3 regions of the Pseudoalteromonas sp. PPB1 genome follow, and region 1 is predicted to be linked to each of the others. Evidence: predicted binding sites of a transcription regulator. Region 1 holds the regulator's gene; each other region holds the start of a gene.

Region 1 (6,832 bases):
CGCTGTTGGTAGTCGTGTCACTGGCCGCCTGGTTGATCATCAGTGATAACCAGTTTAGCGCGCTGGAAGGTTGGCTGCTGTTAATTGGCTTTTTTGTGTTTATCGGTGGCCTAATCTATATCTCAAAAACAGGCAAAACCGACCAGGACGATCCACTTATTTCCGAAGCCTGTGATGAAGTTCCAAGTGATGTCCCAATGAGCAAAGCCATATTTTGGCTGGTTGTGGGGATGATTTTATTGCCGGTGAGTGCCGACTACCTGGTCGACGCAGCCGTCGACATTGCAAAATACTTTGGCATGAGCGACCTGCTGATCGGTCTGACTATTATCGCTATCGGAACCAGTTTACCTGAGCTGGCCGCCTGTGTGGCCGGCGTGCTCAAAAATGAAGACGACCTGGTACTGGGTAATATCATCGGCTCAAACATCTTTAATATTCTGGCAGTGTTGTCCATTGCGGGGATCCTGAATCCGGCAACACTGGACAGCAATATTGCAAACAGGGACATCTATGTCATGCTCGGCGCAACAGCCGCATTAGTGCTGATGAGTGTTAGCCTCAAAGGGCGCCGACAAATTAACCGTGTTGAAGGCGGGCTACTCCTTGGTGCATTCTGTGGTTATATGTACTTTATTATTTAAGGATTCAGCATGAGCACGCACAATTTTATTGGTTCTGCCAAACAGGTACTAGAAATCGAACAACAAGCGATTATCGAGATCGCCCAGTATGTTGATGCACGATTTACTGCTGCCTGTGAACTCATGTTGCAATGCCGTGGTCGAATCATAGTGATCGGCATGGGTAAGTCAGGTCATATTGGCAATAAAATCGCGGCGACACTGGCCAGCACGGGCACGCCAGCATTTTTTGTTCACCCGGGTGAGGCTAGCCATGGTGATTTAGGCATGATCACGGCTGATGATGTGGTATTACTGATCTCTAACTCAGGTGAGACGCACGAAGTATTGGCCATCGTGCCGGTAATCAAACGCATTGGCGCGCAAATCATCAGCATGACGGGTAACCCCGAGTCGAACATGGCAAAGCTGGCAGATATCCATTTGTGCATTAAAGTCTCCAAAGAAGCCTGCCCATTAGGGCTCGCACCAACGGCCAGCACCACAGCTACTCTGGTCATGGGAGACGCCTTAGCGGTGGCACTGCTCGAAGCCCGCGGCTTCACGGCAGATGACTTCGCCTTGTCTCACCCTGGAGGCAGCCTGGGTAAGCGCCTGCTGTTAACACTGGCGGATGTAATGCATTCGGGCAAAGCGGTACCCGTTGTATCGCAAGGCTGCACGGTGACCGATGCCCTGTTTGAGATGTCAGGCAAAGGTCTCGGCATGACCACCATTGTCGATGCAAAGGGGCAGCTCCAAGGCTTGTTCACAGATGGCGATTTACGCCGTATTATTGAGCAAAGACTGGATTTACACAGTACCCCGATAGACTCAGTCATGACCAAGCAATGTACCACAGTGACACAGGATATGTTGGCTGCTGAAGCATTACATATCATGGAGAAAAAACGCATCAATGGCCTGATTGTCATTGATGAGCAAAATTGTCCAATCGGCGCGTTAAATATGCAAGATTTGCTGCGAGCAGGAGTATTATAAATGCTGTTTTCCGACCTATATCAACCCATCGATGATACTGTTGTACAAAAAGCGCAGGCGATTAAACTGCTGATCTGCGACATCGATGGGGTATTCTCTGATGGCCGCATATATCTGGGCAATCAGGGCGAAGAGTTAAAAGCATTTAATACCAAAGATGGTTTCGGCATAAAAGCCCTGATCAATGGCGGCGTTGAAGTGGCAGTAATCACGGGGCGTCATTCACACATTGTTCAGCAGCGCATGACTAGCCTCAACGTTAAGTACATCTATCAGGGTATGGAAGACAAGTTGCAAGGCTACGCTGAGTTGAAAGACAAATTGCAGCTGGCAGATCACGAGATTGCCTATATCGGCGATGATGCACCTGACTTACCTGTGATGCTCAAAGTCGGTCTGTCTGCGGCCGTGCAAGATGCTCACCCTATGGTGGTTCGTGCAGCTGATTACAGAACTTTGTTACCCGGCGGGTTTGGTGCGGTTCGGGAGCTGACTGACTTACTGCTGCTCTGTCAGGGCAAATCATTGGGTTATGAAGGCAGTAGCGTATGACCGTACTTCGCGCCTTATTGCTCGTTGTATTCAGCCTCACCATGTTATGGCTGTGGTATCCCTATTTAACGCAATCGGGACAGGTCGCACCGCGATCAGAAGAAGTGCTGGCTAAACCCGATTATGTCGCCATCGATCTGAAGCAAACCAATTACGCAGAAAATGGGCAGCTCAGCTATCAAATTACGGCAGATAGAATGGAACTCTATCAGGAGCTAGGGTTTAGCCACTTTACCGCGCCAATTTTTACATTGCACAACGACCAGCAAAACTGGCAACTCAAGGCCAATGAAGCCACCTTATATGGCAACAATACGCTGATTTTGGAAGGTGAAGTGCAGGCAACAAATCTGACGGCTGATGCCATGATAAAGCACATCAACGCCGATCATGTGCAAGTCGATATTAATGAAAAGCACATGCGCTCTGAGCACCCAGTAGAAATTACCGGGCCAAACTTAACGATTTCAGGTAAAGGCTTAGTGGCCGATCTCAATACCGAAATCATTGAACTCATCAACCACACTGAAACAATTTATTATGAGCAATAAATTAACCTGTTCCTTGATCTTACTGTGCACTTTGAGTGCCTTTCATCCTGCAGCTTATGCAGAAAATACAGCTGCTGATCAGGTGATTATCAGTTCTGGCACTCAGCTGGCCCAGTTGCAAACCAATATTGGCGTATTCGAGGAAAACGTCGAAATCATTCACGGTAACCGGAAAATTCTGGCCGATCGTCTCGAGGTGCACCGTCGGGAAGAACTGGGTAAAAACAAGCAGCTGCTGGTTGCAACAGGCAGCCCAGCCGTATTTCAAGAGCGTCAGACGGATGGCTCTTTACTCAAGGCAACCGCCAAAGAAGTGCGCTATGACGTCGCAAACCGCATGCTCACCATAAAAGGCGGTGCAGAGATCAGTCAGGCAGGGCAAAAAATTAGCGCGCAAACCATCGTTTATGATATGGAAAAGAAGCTGATCAGCGCACAGCGCGGGGAGCAAGAACAAAACCGTGTGAGAACCATTCTGTTACCTGAAAAAGAGAACCCCCAGCAACCAAAAGAGAAGGGTAATCCGTGAGTAAATTAACCGCCACCGCACTGGCCAAAAGCTATAAGGGCAGACAGGTTGTTAAAAACGTTGAGTTAAGCGTTGAAGCTGGCAGTATTGTTGGCCTCCTTGGCCCAAATGGCGCAGGTAAAACCACCACTTTTTATATGATTGTCGGCCTGGTGCCCAGTGATAAGGGCAGCATACATATTGACGAACAAGACATTACCTTATTGCCAATGCATAGCCGAGCAAGACTTGGTATTGGTTACCTGCCACAAGAGTCCTCTATTTTTCGCAAGCTGACCGTCTATCAGAACCTGATGGCCATTTTAGAAACTCGTAAAGAGCTGAACAAAGAACAACGAGAAGTCATCCTCAATGAGCTGTTAGATGAGTTTAATATCCAGCATATTCGCGATAGCCAGGGTATGGCACTATCGGGCGGTGAACGACGCCGGGTAGAAATTGCCCGCGCCCTTGCGGCAGATCCAAAATTTATCTTATTAGATGAGCCTTTCGCTGGCGTTGATCCTATTTCAGTGTTAGATATAAAGAAAATTATAGAACACCTGAAAAACCGTGGGATAGGCGTACTGATCACTGACCACAACGTGCGTGAAACGCTGGACGTCTGTGAGAAAGCTTATATAGTGTCACATGGTGAACTGATAGCAGCAGGCACCCCGGAGCATGTTCTGGCCGATCAAACCGTGCGGGATGTCTACCTAGGTGAGCAATTCAGGCTATAGTTATAAAATTAGAAGTAAATAACAAAAAGGATTGTTAGAGATACATGAGGCAATCGCTACAGCTGCGCATGGGGCAGCAACTGACAATGACACCACAACTGCAACAGGCTATTCGTCTGTTACAGTTGAGTACGCTAGATCTCCAACAAGAAATCCAAGAAGCGCTTGATAGCAACCCTTTGTTGGAAGTGGAAGAAGGTGAGTCTGAATCACAAGATAATGAAACTCAGTCCAAGTCGGATTCCGATTTGGAACAACCTACAACGAGTGACAACGACAGCTATGAAGAGGCGGCTGTCAGCGACTACGAACAAGACAGCGATGCTGCACTAAACAAAGACACCGTCAGCGACGATTTGGCAATGGACGTAACCTGGGATGAGTACATCAGTGCCGCACCGGCAAGCAGTTCAGGCCCAATGCCGGAAGACGAAACCATTTACCAGGGTAAAACGACTGAGACATTGCAAGAATACCTGATGTGGCAGTTGGAACTGACGCCTTTTAGTCCAACAGACAGAGCCATCGCCCTTGCAATTGTAGAAGCGGTTGATGACGCAGGCCTGTTGACCATCAGCTGCGAAGACATCGTCGAAAGCATGAATCAGGACAACGATGACGAGCTAATTGAGCAGGATGAAGTAGAGGCCGTACTGAAACGGATCCAACTATTTGACCCCGTTGGGATTGCTGCACGCAGCCTGCAAGAATGCCTGTGCATTCAGCTCAACCAGTTTGACCCAAATACCCCCTGGCTTGCACAGACCAAAGAAATTCTGACTGAGCACATAGATCTGTTAGCCAGCCGGGATTACCGCACTTTGATGAAAAAAACCAAACTCAAAGAAGCGGATCTGAAAGAAGTAATGACCCTGATCCACGGCCTAAACCCGAAACCTGCCGCCAGCATAGTGCAAGAAGAAGCAGACTATGTGATCCCGGATGTGTCGGTTAAAAAAGTGAAAGGTCGCTGGGTTGTTGAACTCAACCCCGATTCAATGCCAAAAATTAGAGTGAATGACCACTACGCTGCGATGTCCCGTTCAGTCAAGTCCAGCACAGATAGTCAGTTTATTCGTTCACACTTGCAAGAGGCAAAATGGTTCATCAAGAGCCTGGAAAGCCGCAATGAAACTTTATTAAAAGTTACTAATTGCATTGTGCAGCAACAACAGGCATTCTTTGAACATGGCCCCGAGGCAATGAAGCCGATGGTACTGAATGATGTGGCCGAAATGGTCGACATGCATGAGTCCACGATTTCACGTGTAACAACTCAAAAGTATATGCACACGCCACGCGGTATCTATGAGTTGAAGTATTTCTTCTCAAGCCATGTCAGCACTGAAAACGGAGGAGAATGCTCTTCGACTGCAATCAGAGCATTGATCAAAAAGCTAATTGCCGCAGAAAATACAGCTAAACCTTTGAGTGACAGCAAGATTGCGGACGTATTGGCAGATCAAGGGATCAAAGTGGCTAGACGTACAATTGCCAAATACCGAGAGTCTTTGGCTATCCCACCGTCCAATCAGCGTAAAAGCCTGATTTAGACGTAACTACAGAAGGAAAATGCTTATGCAACTAAATTTAACTGGTCGACATGTAGAAATCACCGATTCGTTAAGAGACTATGTAACAAACAAGTTTGCGAAGCTAGAAAGGCACTTTGATCACATCAATAATGTGCATGTTATCCTAGATGTCGAAAAGCTCATCCAAAAAGCAGAAGCCACATTACATGTGAACGGGGGAGAAATCTTTGCCTCAACCGAACACCGGGATATGTATGCCGCAATAGACGGACTTATCGATAAGCTTGACCGCCAGGTGATCAAGCACAAAGAGAAGCTAACTCGACATTAATCATGAAACTAAGCTCATTGATTTCACAGGACTGCAGCAAAGCTGCGGTCCTTTTTAATAGTAAGAAACGTATTTTAGAGTACATCAGTGAGTTGGCTCAAAGCCAGCTTCCAGACAGTAATGCCCATGACATCCTTGATGCGCTATTGAGCCGCGAAAAACTCGGTAGTACGGGGATCGGAAAAGGGATAGCCCTGCCCCATGGCCGCATGGCAGGCATAGATAAAGTGGTGGCTATGCTGCTTGTTAATCAGCAAGGCATTGCCTTTGATGCCATTGACAATCAACCCGTCGACATTTTTGTGGCACTCATCGTACCCGAGGGAGAAAATCAACAACATTTGCAGACCTTGGCAACGATCGCTGATAAACTTAAAAACAAGGTGTTTTGTAAACGTATCAGACAAGCTCACAATGATCAGGAGTTATTCGCGATAATTGAAGAGTTTGACAACTAACGGAGAGTTTCTGTGCAGTTAATTATTGTCAGTGGTCGTTCTGGCTCAGGAAAATCGGTCGCCCTTCGCGTGCTGGAAGACTTGGGTTATTACTGCGCCGATAATATCCCAGTCAACTTGCTGCCTGCATTGGTGCGCAGTGTGTCAGACAGCTATGATAAAATTGCCGTGAGCGTTGACGTACGTAACCTGCCAAAAGATCAGCAAGAACTCGACGATATTTTGGAATACCTCCCCGGATTTGCAGAACCCAACATATTCTATCTGGACAGTGAAGATCAGATCTTGATCCGTCGCTTTTCAGAAACACGCCGCCTGCACCCGCTGTCATTGGCCGATCTGTCGCTGGACAAAGCAATCAAAAAAGAAAAAGAGCTGCTTGACCCGCTTATCCGCCGCGCCAATATCACCATTGATACCACGGACATGAGTATCCACCAGCTGGCAGAGCGTATCCGGGAAAAGATCCTCGGTAAAAAGGACAAACAATTAATCATCACCTTTGAGTCCTTTGGCTTTAAGCATGGTA
Region 2 (6,832 bases), on a different contig from region 1:
TTTTACTGGTACTAAAGTTAAAATCCGCTTTGACATGCAAGTCGTTAGAGGTTTCAGCCTGGCTGTCAAGCAATGTCGGGTCTGGCTCGTAACTTGGTGCAGGCTCTGTCGGCTCGGCGGGTGTTGCTGCCCCGTCGTTCTGCGTCTGACTTTGACTCTGTGTGGTCTGGGTTGACGCAGGTGTACTGGTGTTATTTGCCGGTGCTGTGGCCGTATTACTGCTGCTGGTTGAGGTGCCCGTTGAGCCACCTTCACCACCACCGCCTCCGCAGCCACTCAAAGTGAAACAAACCAAGGTTAAAGCTGAAAATTTAGTTAATGTATTCATGGTCATATCCTCTTAGTGTGCGCTGAAAGTGTGGGTGGTGCGTTCGTTGGTCATAAACCAGTCCTGAGCTTGTTCGCCATTGCTTTCCACCCAGGTTTCGTAGGCAGGATACGCCCAAATTACGTCGAGATACTCTCTGGGGTAGTGCCAGTCATTACTGATCATCAAGGCCCAGGGCAGGTTCTCGGCTGTTCTGAAGTAGCGGCCCGCTTGTGCGTCTGAGGTATCATCGGCTGTACCAAAGCGGTTAGCATCAAACTTGTCTGTTGGTGGGAAATCTGCCATATGGATTTCAAGTGAGCGGTCTTGTGTTCTGTACAGGAAAAAATCGAAATCGTTGATGCTCAGTGCATCCAGGCTTTGTTCAAAGCTGACATCGAAGGTGTATGGTACAGGTTCAAAGTAATCGCAGGTCATCACCGTATTAAAGTGCTGGCACTGGCCAGACTGGCCTGTGGTGGTGAAGACATGGGTATTACTCCACAATGACAGCACGGCGTTGGTTTGTCCGTCCTCTGCCGTTTTGTCATAGCTTTCACCGTCAACCGTGAGTGTGGCTTGTTTAATCAGTGCCGGATTACTGTTCATCAGACGCAGACCGAAACCATTCTGGTAGGCTGCACCGCGCGCCGTGATCCAACCATTGATGATGAAACCGCTGATCTGATTATCCGCATTGTAGGTAAAGCGAATGCGTTGTTTAACTACCAGGTCGTTCATGTCATGGTCACCACGGGCAGGCCAGTTATCTTCGAAAGCGAGTGTCGTGACGCCTTCTGCGCTCGGATAATATTGGCTGTAGGCCCGGTCAAAATCGTTGGGGAATTCATCCAGCTCATCTTCAATGCCATCGGCATCGCTGTCGTTCTGCTCCGGCATAACCGTCAGGTTGAGGGCGGAGATGGCTGTCGCGGGTGAGCTTTTTACGCTGAATACTGCATCGTTAAAGTCGTTGTCTCCCCAGGTGCGGGGTAAGTCTTCGAAGCCGATGACTACTTCCTGCTGCTCTTCATCCAATAGCAATACACAGTGCTGACGCAAGGTTTCGTTGCTCTCCGGATTGAGATCAGACAAGGAGTAGTAGTAGGGAGTTTTAAATGGTTTTACACCGGTGTAATACCAAAACCCGTTTGCCGCAATAAAGAAGCCAATGCTGGTGCCTGCCGGAAACTCGCCAATACTGACCCGGTGGCCATTGGTCAGGTGTGGGTAGCTGAGGTTTGGAAAGACAATGGTCTCCTGCACCTCTTCGGGTGATTGCGGCGGATTCTCCGGGTCGAAGGTAAAGTAACCGAAGGAGTTTTTGTACCCTGCGCCTTCATGGATAAACGTCACAAATACTTCGGCGTCTTCAACCAGATGAATGGTTGAGCCTTCGTCACCTGTGATGAAGGCCTCATTAATTCTCGCTTCGGGCAGTGCGTTTTGAATGCGCTGGAAAAATTCGCGGCTATACTCTTCACGTGCATAAATCATCGAGTCGGGCTTGCCGGTAGACTGGTTGTAGCCTGAAGGCCAGGCCTCACCAGACTGAAATTGCCAGACATACTGGCCGTCGGCCTGTTCAACTGCTGCGGCTGCAAAAGACAGCAGTCCGCAGGTCATCAGAGGGTAGAGTGGGTTAAGCAGTTTCATCATATTCGCTCCAGTTAATTTCAATTTTTTACGTCTGTACTGGATATTTCATGAAACGTGCCAAAAATTTAGTTTTTATTTATCAGTGGCTTGTGATTTTTTGTTCTGTGGTGTCAGGGTTTTTTGCAAATTGCACTGCATTGCGCTTTGCAAACAAAAAAATGCTGACCGACTGAAATTAACCTTCAGTATGAAAAGTCAGCCTATGCGGTGTTTTCTATAAACGGTGCAATACTTGCTTCATGAGAGAGGGAAGATAAAGGAGGTCGGCATGCAATCGTCTCAAACAGACACTTTGATATTTAGCGTGGCATTGAATGGGTATCAGTGGCGCTATCGACGTTATCTGAACAGTCAACGTCTCTATGCCAGGCGCATGGGCTATGATTATGTGGTCGTCACACGGCCCTGGCTGAATCGGCTGGGCGCTGAGTGTTGCTGGCTGAAGTTGTTTTTATTGAAAGCGGCATTACAGGCGGGTTATCAACAGGTGATGTTTGTTGATGCGGATGCCTGTATCCAGCCTGCGTGCCCGGCACTGGATAAACTGGATGACGCCGAGAAGTTCCTGTTTCTGGCTCGGGGTTACAGTGGGGCGTTTAACTCAGGCGTGATGCTGATGCGCAACTGCCCACAGGCAATTGAGTGGCTGGATACACTGATCGCTGCGATGACCGAGCCGGTGGCTGAATCCCGGGGAATTGGCTGGGGAGAAAATGGCCATGTGATCCATTATGCACAGGATTGCGAGGGCGTCGGTGAGCTGGAGCGACGCTGGAATAACACCTGTGAGCCACACCTGGATGACTATATTCGTCACTTTAATTACGGACCGCTGAAATGCTCAGTGGTGGATAAATGCTTCCATACGTTGATTTTCAAATGTTCACGTCTGTTGCTCGGGTATAGTCTGTCCCGCCCGGATGAGCAAGCGGATAAGCTCGCTGTGGTGCAACTGCGCATTCCAGCGGCGCTGAGCCAAATCCAGGCGTTGTATCCAGGTTATTTTTCCTCCTTTTAAGCGTCACATCGACGCTTTTCAAAATAAGAAAATTCTCAAAATGCAATGCAATTTAGCTGAGAATAGAACCCCAGAAAAACGTAAAATTCACTTTAAATCAACACTTTAAATTTTGGCATGGTCCTCGCTATCTATTCGATGTAATCAACTGAACAGCGGAGGAAGCGATGTCTACTTACTTATCCACACATTCAACACACGCAAGTGAGTCAGGTGCACGCAAAGCACTCAGAGTCAGCGCTGCATTGCTGTTAGTTATCGTTTTAGTGCCGTTGTTCTGTCTCAATTCTCTGGCTGCGCTAATTTGTTTTAAAGCGCCACTGAGACGCCAGACCTGGATAGACGTGAGTGCTCAGCCTGTGTCGTTGCTCGGCTGGCAGGTCGGCGTATTCAAGCGCAGCGCAGTGCTGTTAAATGTTGTGAGTGGTCGTATTCGGTTTGTCGGTAACCCGCTGCTACGTGACGGCGTGAGCATGCCCCGTGTGGCGCGTTTACACTCTCCCTGCGGTCAGCCTGGACTATTCGATTGTCTCTGGTTGCATAGCCTGACCGGGCTCAGTGCGGATAAGCCACTCGCGTTGCTCCATGCGCAGCATAACCAGTCTTTGTTTGCAGATATTTTATTAGTATTTAAGGTGATCTTATGTCTGGGTTTGTATAGCAAATCGGCAAGTACCCCGTCGAGCAGTGAATTGTTTGGTATTCCGTTTAGCAATACGCGCATGCAGGCTGCAGTGGATTGGGTCGTAAAAGGGTCGGCGGAAACAGGTACACAGGGGTGCCAGTCGGCTTACTACATCAATGTTAACTCGGTGAATTTATCGGCTGGTAACGCACAGCTCTATCAGGTACTGCAAAACAGTGACCGGAATTTTATTGATGGCTCAGGTATGCGGATCGCGGCTCGAAAAGCGGGCATGAACCTGGCCGACAACAACAATGGCACCGACATGTTGCCTGGGCTTTGCCAGGCTGCCGCTGAAAATCAACGGTCCCTGTTTTTACTTGGTGCACAGCCCGGTGTTGCACACAAAGCCGCTGCCAACTTGCGCCAGCAATACCCGGGCTTGCGTATCGCGGGTGTGCACCATGGTTATTTTGATGATGATGATCAGGTTGTCGACTGTATTAATCAAAGCGGTGCCGACATTGTACTGGTCGCCTTGGGTTCACCTCGCCAGGAACTCTGGATAGATAACAACAAGCATAAACTCCAGGCGCAGTGTGCGCTGGCGGTCGGCGGCTTATTCGATTTTTTCTCAGGCAATATAGCGCGTGCTCCCATGTGGATGAGAGAGCTGGGCCTTGAATGGGTTTGGCGTCTGATCCAGGAGCCCAAAGCCAAGTTTAACCGCTATGTGCTCGGTAACCCGATTTTTCTATTCCGTGTTTATGTTTTACAACAAGCTTTGCGAGGACTTTAATCATGTATAGCATCAAAAAAACCACTGCAACTCAGTACAATACAATGTCATCATCTGCTTCTGAGCAAACCAAAACAGATGGTCGTCACCATGGTATTCCAGCCTGTTTACAGCGCCTGGCTGCGATTACTGGATTACTTTTACTCAGCCCGTTTTTACTGGTGCTTATAGCGCTGATCAAGCTGGAAAGTCAGGGGCCATGTGTATACAAACAGGTTCGGGTAGGTAAACTGGGCCGCCGTTTTACCATGTATAAGTTTCGTTCTATGTACATGCCTGAAGATCCACGCTTTCGTAATCCGGACCCGGCACAAAGCGACCGTGAAGGTGTGTGCGCTAAATATCGTAATGACCCACGTATTACCCGTATTGGTGCTTTCATTCGCAAGTACTCAATCGACGAGTTACCCCAGCTGATGAATGTGGTACGGGGAGATATGTTGCTAATAGGTCCGCGCCCAGCGCTGGAAAAAGAAGTACACGCATACCAACCGCATGAGTTAGGCCGTCTTAACAGCGAGCAGGGGCTGACTGGCTTATGGCAGGTCACCGGCCGCGCCGACACGACTTTTGCACAGCAGGTGCAGCTGGATAAGCGCTACATCAGTGAGCAAAGTGCGCTGAATGATGTCACCATTTTGCTTAAGACTATTCCTTGCGTCATTGGTGCCAAAGGAGCCTACTAAATTCATTGAGGGAGCACATTGTGGATCACACCTGTCTTTTCATGTAGAGCCACCGCTTAGTCGGTGGCTTTCTTTTTGCAAACCCGCTTTTTTATTTTGGTAATTCACTTCAGACAACGCATCGCCTTTTGCAAATTAAGCATTCGCAATCTGCTTAAGTTCACAATAAATCATTTAAAAACAATGGTTTAAATTATGGCACGAGAGCTGCAATACCTAAGTATATTAACTTAACGAGGCAGCACAATGGCAGCAAAAAACAAAGCATATATTGTCGGCTACTACGGCATGCGCAACAGCGGTGACGATGCGCTCATGCTGGCATCAGCAATGGGAGCCCGGCATTTTCTGGGCAGTGAACAGATCACTGTCAGCGCGCCTGACGATGACGCACTGGTGAATCAGATTGGCTGCGTTGGACAGCAGCCACTGCTGTTTCGTGGTCACCAGCGGTTATGGCACTACCGTCATGCGTATGGGGCACAGCACGTTATTTTTGGTGGTGGCTCTGTGCTACATAGTAGCCGCGACATTGCGCTTAAACGTCATATGATGGCACTGAGTGGTCGTAAGCAGTCCATGGCACTGGGCGTTGGCATTGAGCCATTCAAAACCCTGGATGATGAAAACCAGTGTAAAAAGTTTCTGTACGAATGTGGGCTGGTTACCTTACGTGACAAACAAAGCTATGACATTGCCGAGGCACTGGCGCCTCATGCGAACCTGAAGCACACGTTTGACCTTGCGCCTTCTTTACTGCATCACCTGCAAGGTAAATTGAATCCGGTTAAGCGTCAGGGGATTGCATTTAATTTTTGCCCACAATCTATCGATGCGTTTGGCAATGTGAATGAGCACAACGAGTTGCGTCGTATAGCGAAAGCGGTTGACCTTATTACGACTGTGTGGAGCTTTACTAACGAAGACATTTACCTGGTTGACTTGAATGATCAAACAAAAGGCAGCGACAGAGCCATTCACGACAAAATAGTTGCTCGCCTGCCTGAGTATGTGAATGTGAAGCGGGTCAGCTATGTGCCGAACCCTGCCAGTATTTTACAGTGTATGGCGATGTTCCGGGTGATGATCGGTATGCGACTGCATGCGCAAATATACGCTTATATGACACAAACGCCGTTTATCAGTCTGCAATATCACGCTAAATGCACACAGTGGTGTGAACAAATTGGCTTGCCGGCGCAGTATGCATTTGACGCCAATGAATTTAGTCCGGATACCTTATTTCGGGTGATGTATCGCGGCCTGGAGCGCGGCTTCGATGCCCCAAGTCTGGCCCTTAACCAGGCTATCACTTTATCTCTTTCTAACTGGAGCGAAAACTATGAACACTATTCAATTCACAGTCGTTATTCCACTGTACAATAAGAGCGAGTGCATTGTCCGGGCATTGCAAAGTGTTCATGCACAGCATTATCAGGCTGCGGAAATCATAGTGGTGGACGATGGCTCTACCGATGACAGCCCGCAAAAAGTGATTGATCTGGGTCTGCCAAACCTACGGTTGGTACGTCAGGCTAATCAGGGGGTCTCTGTTGCACGCAATAACGGCGTTAAAGTGGCCTCTTCAGATTATGTGGCGTTTCTTGATGCCGACGATACCTGGAGTCCGTTCTTTCTGGCACGCATGGCAGAATTGATCCAACGTTTTCCTGCGGCCGGACTGTTCGCCTCTCGCTATCAGAAGGTGCTCGATAATGGCGAGTACATCGACGCTAAA
Region 3 (6,832 bases), on a different contig from region 1:
GCTTGTCAGTGACGTACAAATGGGCGCTATGAGTGGCTTAGACCTGCTCAGGACGGTGAAGCTAAATTACCCAGATTTACCTGTGCTGATGATGACGGCCTACGCCACCATAGACGATGCGGTTGAAGCGATGCGCCTTGGGGCGATTGACTACATGGCAAAACCTTTTGCGCCCGAAGTATTGCTGAATATGGTTAGCCGCTACATGCCTGAAAAAGCGAAAGAAACCGATGGTCCGGTAGTGGCAGATAGTAAAAGCCTGGAGTTACTTGAACTTGCCAAAAAAGTGGCGCGCTCAGATGCCAGTGTGATGGTGCTGGGTCCCAGTGGTTCTGGTAAAGAGGTTCTTGCGCGTTATATTCATGACCGTTCAGAACGTGCTGATCAGCCATTTGTGGCAATTAACTGTGCTGCCATTCCCGAAAATATGCTTGAGGCTACACTGTTTGGATATGAAAAAGGGGCTTTTACCGGTGCGATTACAGCTTGCCCAGGTAAGTTTGAACAGGCACAGAAAGGAACCATATTATTAGACGAAATCACTGAGATGGACTTGGGTCTACAAGCTAAGTTGTTAAGAGTATTGCAGGAAAGAGAAGTCGAGCGGCTGGGTGGTCGTAAAACCATTGAATTGGATGTTCGGGTTCTGGCAACCAGTAACCGTGATCTTAAAGAAGCCGTGAATGACGGTGTTTTCCGGGAAGACTTGTATTACAGATTGAACGTCTTTCCATTGACCTGGTTGCCGTTGTCAGAGCGCAGCGGAGATATCGTCCCACTTGCAGCGCACTTGTTACAGCGTCACTGCGATAAAGCCGGTAAAGAGACTCCTGTATTGTCTCACTGTGCCAAAGACAAACTACTTAGCCACGCTTGGCCTGGTAACGTCAGAGAGTTAGATAATGTAGTTCAGCGGGCGCTTATTTTGCAGCAAGGGTCGGTCATTGCAGCTGATGATATTTTTATCGAGAATTTTGCGCCAATGCTCACAACCGCAACACAACCGTCACTTACGGAGCCTGCTGAATTTACCACAGGTGCTCTTGAGCCGGCTGGCGAGATTACAGTGAACATGAACGAGGATGCAGAGGGGCTGAGCTACAAAGAAGAGCTGCAGGATAAGGAACACCAAATTATTCTCGATACGTTGAACCGTTGTAACGGCAAGCGCAAAGACGTTGCTGAGTTACTTGGGATCAGTCCCAGAACACTTAGATATAAGCTGGCCAGAATGCGCGATTTGGGTTTACCTGTGCCGGCCTAAGTATTTAACTAAGACATCCGGGCAATTACTTGCCCGGATTCATGACCTTCCTGTGACCGGTTTGTGTCACTGTCAAAAATTCGACCCTCAAAAACCCTTCGTAACCTATTGTTTTAATTTGAGTTTAATTTGGCATGCTTTGTGCATTATTCATGTTATGTATAACTCACAAAGTGAGCCAGACCATGAAAATTCAATCTACCGGACTTTATCAGGAAATGCAGGCAATGGCCTCAGAGGCCGGCCGTGTCAGACCCCAGGACCCGAATAAATTGCCTGTCCAGGCAACGGCGGCAACCTCAAGTGCCCAGTTTGGCGATTTACTCAGTGATGCACTTAATACGGTTGCTGGACTACAGCGAGATGCCAAAGAGAAAGTGACCGCGGTTGAAATGGGTGACCGCAGCGTCTCTCTGGCGGAAGCAATGATAGCCAAAAACAAATCATCAGTGGCCTTTGATGCAACCATGCAGGTCAGAAATAAGCTCATAGAAGCATATAAAGACATCATGAGCATGCCGGTATAAACAGAGTTTAGTGGAGAGTAATCGTGGCTACCAATCAATCAACCGATCTGGCACTTGCTGATGGACAATCCGTTCCAGGAGCTGGTGCTGATGCAGATACGCAACAAGAGCAAAAATCAGGCTACTTTAGTGCTTTGAGCGGTGTTGATATGCTCCGCCAGATTACTTTGGTGATCGCACTGGCTATCTGTCTGGCAATCGCTATTTTCATTATTATCTGGGCACGTCAGCCAGATATGCGTCCGTTAGGTCAGTACCCAACCGAAGAGCTTGTTCAGACACTGGACTTTCTGGATGCACAGAAAATCGAGTATGACCTGGATGGCAATACCATCATGGTTGCAGAGTCTGACTATCAAGATATTAAGCTGAGAATGGCCCGTGACGGGTTCAGTCAGGCACCGAGCAGTGGTACTGATATCCTGATGCAGGATATGGGGTTTGGCGTGAGCCAACGTCTTGAGCGTGAACGTCTTAAGCACAGCCGGGAACAACAGTTAGCGCGTACCATCGAAGAGCTGCAAGATATTAACCGTGCGAAAGTCCTGCTGGCGATTCCAAAAGAAAACGTATTCGCGCGACGTGAAAAGCAGCCGTCAGCGACAGTGGTGCTCACATTAAAACGTGGTCGTACACTAGACAGTGAAGAAGTTGATTCAATCGTTGATATTGTTGCTTCAGCGGTACAGGGCCTGACGCCGGCACGTGTTACTGTGACAGATCAGAATGGTCGTTTGCTTAATTCTGGCTCCCAAGACTCTCTGGCTGCACGCTCTCGTAAAGAATATGAAATCGAGCGTAAGCGTGAGCAGGAATATCTGGAAAAAATTGACAGCATCATGATCCCAGTAGTAGGGCTGGGTAAGTATACCGCTCAGGTTGATCTGACGATGGACTTCAGCGCGGTGGAAGAAACCCAAAAACGTTTCAACCCCGACTTACCCGCGGTGCGCAGTGAAACCACCTTTGAAGAAAATAATGTCGGTGGCCTGGCTGTAGGTATCCCAGGTGCACTTACTAATCAGCCACCGGTGAACTCCAATATTCCTGAAGTGGCAGGCCAGGGCAATGGTTCCGGCACGACACCGTCACGTGTCCACAAAGAGGCCACACGTAACTATGAACTGGATACCACCATTTCACACAAGCGTCAGCAAACTGGCGTGATCCGTCGCATCAGTGTTTCAGTGGCGGTGGACTACATGAATAAGCCAGATGCCGAAGGCAACATGGTAATGACTGCGCGCTCACAGGAAGAGCTCAACAACATACGTCGTTTATTGCAAGGTGGCGTAGGCTTCGATATGCAGCGTGGTGATGCGCTGGAAGTGGTGACCGTACCTTTTGTACGTGAAAATATTCTGGAAGAGAGTGACTTGCCACTGTGGGAGCAGGAATGGTTTATGAAAACCATCCGCCTGGTTATGGGCGCGCTGGTTATCATCGTACTAATACTGGCGGTTGTCAGACCTATGCTGAAGCGTCTGATTTATCCAGAGGATACGCTGGAAGATTATGATGAAGATGCGCTAACCTCAGGTGTAGACCTTGGCGACAGTACTTTAGATATGCTAAACAATGACTTTGATGAATCAGCAGTTGGCTTCTCTTCCGATGGTACATTACAATTGCCAGACTTACATGGCGATGAAGATTTGCTTAAAGCTGTTCGTGCACTGGTTGCCAACGAGCCAGAGCTGTCTTCTCAAGTAGTCAAAGCATGGTTAACTGAAGATGAGTGATGAAGAACAAAAACAACTGCCGCCGGCGTTTGATGTAGATAAACTGGATGGGGTCGACAAAGCCGCCATCCTGCTACTCAGCCTGACGGAAGAAGATGCCGCCCAGATCCTGAAGCATCTTGAACCGAAGCAGGTTCAGAAAGTGGGTATGGCGATGGCGGCACTCGATGACTTATCGCAGGCCAAAATCAGTGCGGTACATAATCTGTTTATCGAGCAGATCCAAAGCTTCAGTACCATAGGCTTCCAGTCAGAGGACTTCATTAAGAAGGCACTGACCGCCGCACTTGGTGAGGACAAAGCCGCCAGTCTGATCGATCAGATTGTGATGGGCTCTGGCGCCAAAGGTCTGGACTCTTTGAAATGGATGGATTCTAAGCAGGTGGCGAATATCATCCGTAACGAGCACCCGCAGATACAAACCATCGTACTGTCTTATCTTGAGCCGGAGCAGTCAGCTGAAATATTGTCGCAGTTCCCCGAGAAAGTGCGGCTTGACTTGACAATGCGGATCGCAAACCTTGAAGAAGTTCAACCTGCGGCATTGCAAGAACTGAACGAAATCATGGAGAAACAATTCGCAGGTCAGGCTGGTGCGCAAGCTGCGAAAATGGGCGGCCTAAAAGCCGCTGCGGATATCATGAACTATCTGGATACCAACATCGAAGGTCAGCTCATGGATTCAATCCGTGAGCATGACGAAGAAATGTCTCAGCAAATTCAGGATCTGATGTTTGTCTTTGAGAACCTGATGGATGTAGAGGACAGAGGCATTCAGGCTATTCTGCGCGAAGTTCAGCAAGACGTCCTGATGAAAGCCATTAAGGGTGCCGACGATTCGCTGAAAGAGAAGATCATGAAGAACATGTCTAAGCGTGCAGCTGAAATGATGGCTGACGATCTGGAGGCAATGCCACCGGTACGGATCAGTGAAGTTGAAGCAGCGCAGAAAGAGATCCTGGCAACAGCCAGACGTCTTGCCGACTCGGGTGAAGTCATGCTCGGTGGTGGTGGTGGTGAGGAGTTCTTGTAAGCCATGGCTGAGAAGAAGTTATATCGTGGTAAGCCAGTGAGCTCAGAAGCACTGGATGAGCTGCTTGAAAACTGGCCAATCCCTAATGTGGATGAGGATCTGAGTAAGTACTCCGGGCGTTCGACCGCCATGGGCACCCCACTTGAAGAGCTCTATCAACAAAAAGTCAGCCAGCCAGAGCCAGAGCCTGAAGCCGAAGAAGTCCCTATGCTCACACTGGAGGAGTTGGAGCAGATCAGACAGGATGCCTATGAAGAAGGCCTGAAACAGGGCCATGAACAGGGTTATATCGAGGGATTTGACAAAGGCGTTAGTGAGGGGAAAGAAGCGGGCTACAAAGAAGGGGTAACGCTCGGTAAAGAGCAGGGGATAGAAGAATCAAAGCCGCTGATTGAAGAGCGATTACACTCTTTGTCTGCATTACTTGAAGCCACTCAAAAACCCCTTCGTCAGATAGATGAAGCTGCCGAAAAACAGTTATTGCAACTCGTCAATTTATTGGCAGAGCAAGTGATCTTTGAGCAAGTTAAAACTCGCCCTGAGCTGATTTTACAGGCCCTGAAGAAAGGCATTGATGCTTTACCGCTGCATGACACACAGATGCGGATCAACCTGCACCCGGAAGATTTAGCCCTGGTTAAAGAAGCCTATGGTGAGGAAACCATCGCTGAGCAACACTGGCAGTTAGTGCCAGAGCCGACGCTTGAACGCGGTGGCTGTCATATCAGAACACCAGAGTCGTCAATTGACCTGAGCCTTAAAAATCGCATCGCTGAAGTGCTTGGCAGTTTTCTGCAAGCCAGTGGTGCTGACACCTGAATCTAAGCACAACGCGGCGTACTGATTTGGTCGCCGCAAAAAATGTTGGAGAGATTTTTGCATAAGTGAATTATCTGAATTTTTTCACTGACAGCAAATGACCGTATCTAGTTCGACAGAGCAACCCTTGGCTGAGCGCCTGCAAAAGTTTCAAAAACATATCCAGCCTTACGGTGTCGCCGTTGCGGGCAGTTTGACTCGGGTCGTTGGTCTCACGCTTGAAGCCAAGGGCCTCAATGCCCCGGTTGGCAGTCAGTGTAAAATTGAAACCATCCGTGGTTTTGTCGATGCCGAAGTAATCGGCTTTAATCATGACACCCTCTATTTAATGCCCAATGATCATATATCCGGCGTGTTACCTGGCGCCCGTGTTATCCCGCAAATCAAAGAAGCAGGCTTACCTGTTGGGATGACTCTGTTGGGCCGGGTTGTAGATGGCTTGGGTCGTCCTTTGGATGGGCTCGGGCCGATTGAGGCAGAAACCCACCTGAAATTTGCACAGGCTGCAATTAACCCTCTGGCCAGAAGGCCAATTAAGGAACCAATGGACGTTGGCGTGCGTGCCATTAACTCCATTGTAACGGTTGGACAAGGGCAGCGAATGGGTCTGTTTGCGGGCAGTGGTGTCGGTAAATCAGTGCTGCTAGGTATGATGACGCGTGGCAGTGAGGCAGACGTCATTGTGGTTGGTCTGGTTGGCGAGCGGGGCCGGGAAGTTAAAGAGTTTATAGACGAAATACTCGGTGTTGAAGGGCGACAACGTTCCGTCGTCGTCGCAGCACCAGCCGATGCATCACCCTTGATGCGATTGAAGGGATGTGAGAGTGCAGTCACGATTGCTGAGTATTTTCGTGATCAGGGGCTGAACGTATTGTTGCTGCTCGACTCGGTGACTCGTTATGCCATGGCGCAGCGTGAAATCGCGCTGGCAGTGGGTGAGCCTCCGGCAACCAAAGGTTATCCACCTTCGGTGTTTGCTAAATTGCCGGCTTTGGTCGAACGGGCGGGTAACGGTGGGGAAGGTCAGGGGTCGATCACGGCTTTCTTCACGGTATTGAGTGAAGGGGACGATATGCAAGACCCGATTGCAGATTCCGCTCGGGCAATTCTTGATGGGCACATTGTTTTGTCGCGGGAGCTGGCTGACAGTGGTCATTATCCGGCCATTGATATTGAGAAGTCCATTTCACGGGTAATGCCGCAGGTGGTCTCGGAAAGTCACATGCAGCAGGCGCGTGTGCTCAAACAGGTTTATTCTATGTATCAGCAAAATAAAGATATGATCACATTGGGTGCTTACCAGCAAGGGAGTGATCCCATGTTGGATCAGGCTATCAATATGATGCCCAATATCAATGCCTTCTTGCAGCAAGGAATGAAAGACGTGTTGCACTATGATGAATGCCTGCAAGGTCTGGCACAACTTCTGGGACAGGGCTAATGGCAA

The links. Region 1 encodes sigma-54, which starts transcription at its own class of promoters, with help from an activator protein. Its sites were predicted from a motif close to GTTGGCACGNNNNTNGNNT; they were not measured.
Region 2: a site for sigma-54 is predicted at 2,010-2,028, ahead of IY568_RS14770 (LruC domain-containing protein). Genes of this name have one in related genera too.
Region 3: a site for sigma-54 is predicted at 1,393-1,411, ahead of fliE (flagellar hook-basal body complex protein FliE). Genes of this name have one in related genera too.

The regions. Positions count from the first base shown of each region.
Region 1 is NZ_JACEQV010000001.1:477,347-484,178, forward strand. It holds gene IY568_RS02100 (calcium/sodium antiporter) at 1-644, shown strand, start outside; gene IY568_RS02105 (KpsF/GutQ family sugar-phosphate isomerase) at 654-1,625, shown strand; gene kdsC (3-deoxy-manno-octulosonate-8-phosphatase KdsC) at 1,626-2,177, shown strand; gene lptC (LPS export ABC transporter periplasmic protein LptC) at 2,174-2,728, shown strand; gene lptA (lipopolysaccharide transport periplasmic protein LptA) at 2,718-3,257, shown strand; gene lptB (LPS export ABC transporter ATP-binding protein) at 3,254-3,979, shown strand; gene IY568_RS02130 (RNA polymerase factor sigma-54) at 4,024-5,532, shown strand; gene hpf (ribosome hibernation promoting factor) at 5,558-5,845, shown strand; gene IY568_RS02140 (PTS sugar transporter subunit IIA) at 5,848-6,303, shown strand; gene rapZ (RNase adapter RapZ) at 6,316-6,832, shown strand, end outside.
Region 2 is NZ_JACEQV010000013.1:147,468-154,299, reverse strand. It holds gene IY568_RS14775 (hypothetical protein) at 1-328, opposite strand, end outside; gene IY568_RS14770 (LruC domain-containing protein) at 341-1,966, opposite strand; gene IY568_RS14765 (hypothetical protein) at 2,235-2,984, shown strand; gene IY568_RS14760 (WecB/TagA/CpsF family glycosyltransferase) at 3,152-4,408, shown strand; gene IY568_RS14755 (sugar transferase) at 4,411-5,094, shown strand; gene IY568_RS14750 (polysaccharide pyruvyl transferase family protein) at 5,341-6,480, shown strand; gene IY568_RS14745 (glycosyltransferase family 2 protein) at 6,437-6,832, shown strand, end outside.
Region 3 is NZ_JACEQV010000002.1:268,296-275,127, reverse strand. It holds gene IY568_RS03535 (sigma-54-dependent transcriptional regulator) at 1-1,264, shown strand, start outside; gene fliE (flagellar hook-basal body complex protein FliE) at 1,450-1,791, shown strand; gene fliF (flagellar basal-body MS-ring/collar protein FliF) at 1,812-3,533, shown strand; gene fliG (flagellar motor switch protein FliG) at 3,526-4,566, shown strand; gene fliH (flagellar assembly protein FliH) at 4,570-5,385, shown strand; gene fliI (flagellar protein export ATPase FliI) at 5,483-6,826, shown strand; gene fliJ (flagellar export protein FliJ) at 6,826-6,832, shown strand, end outside.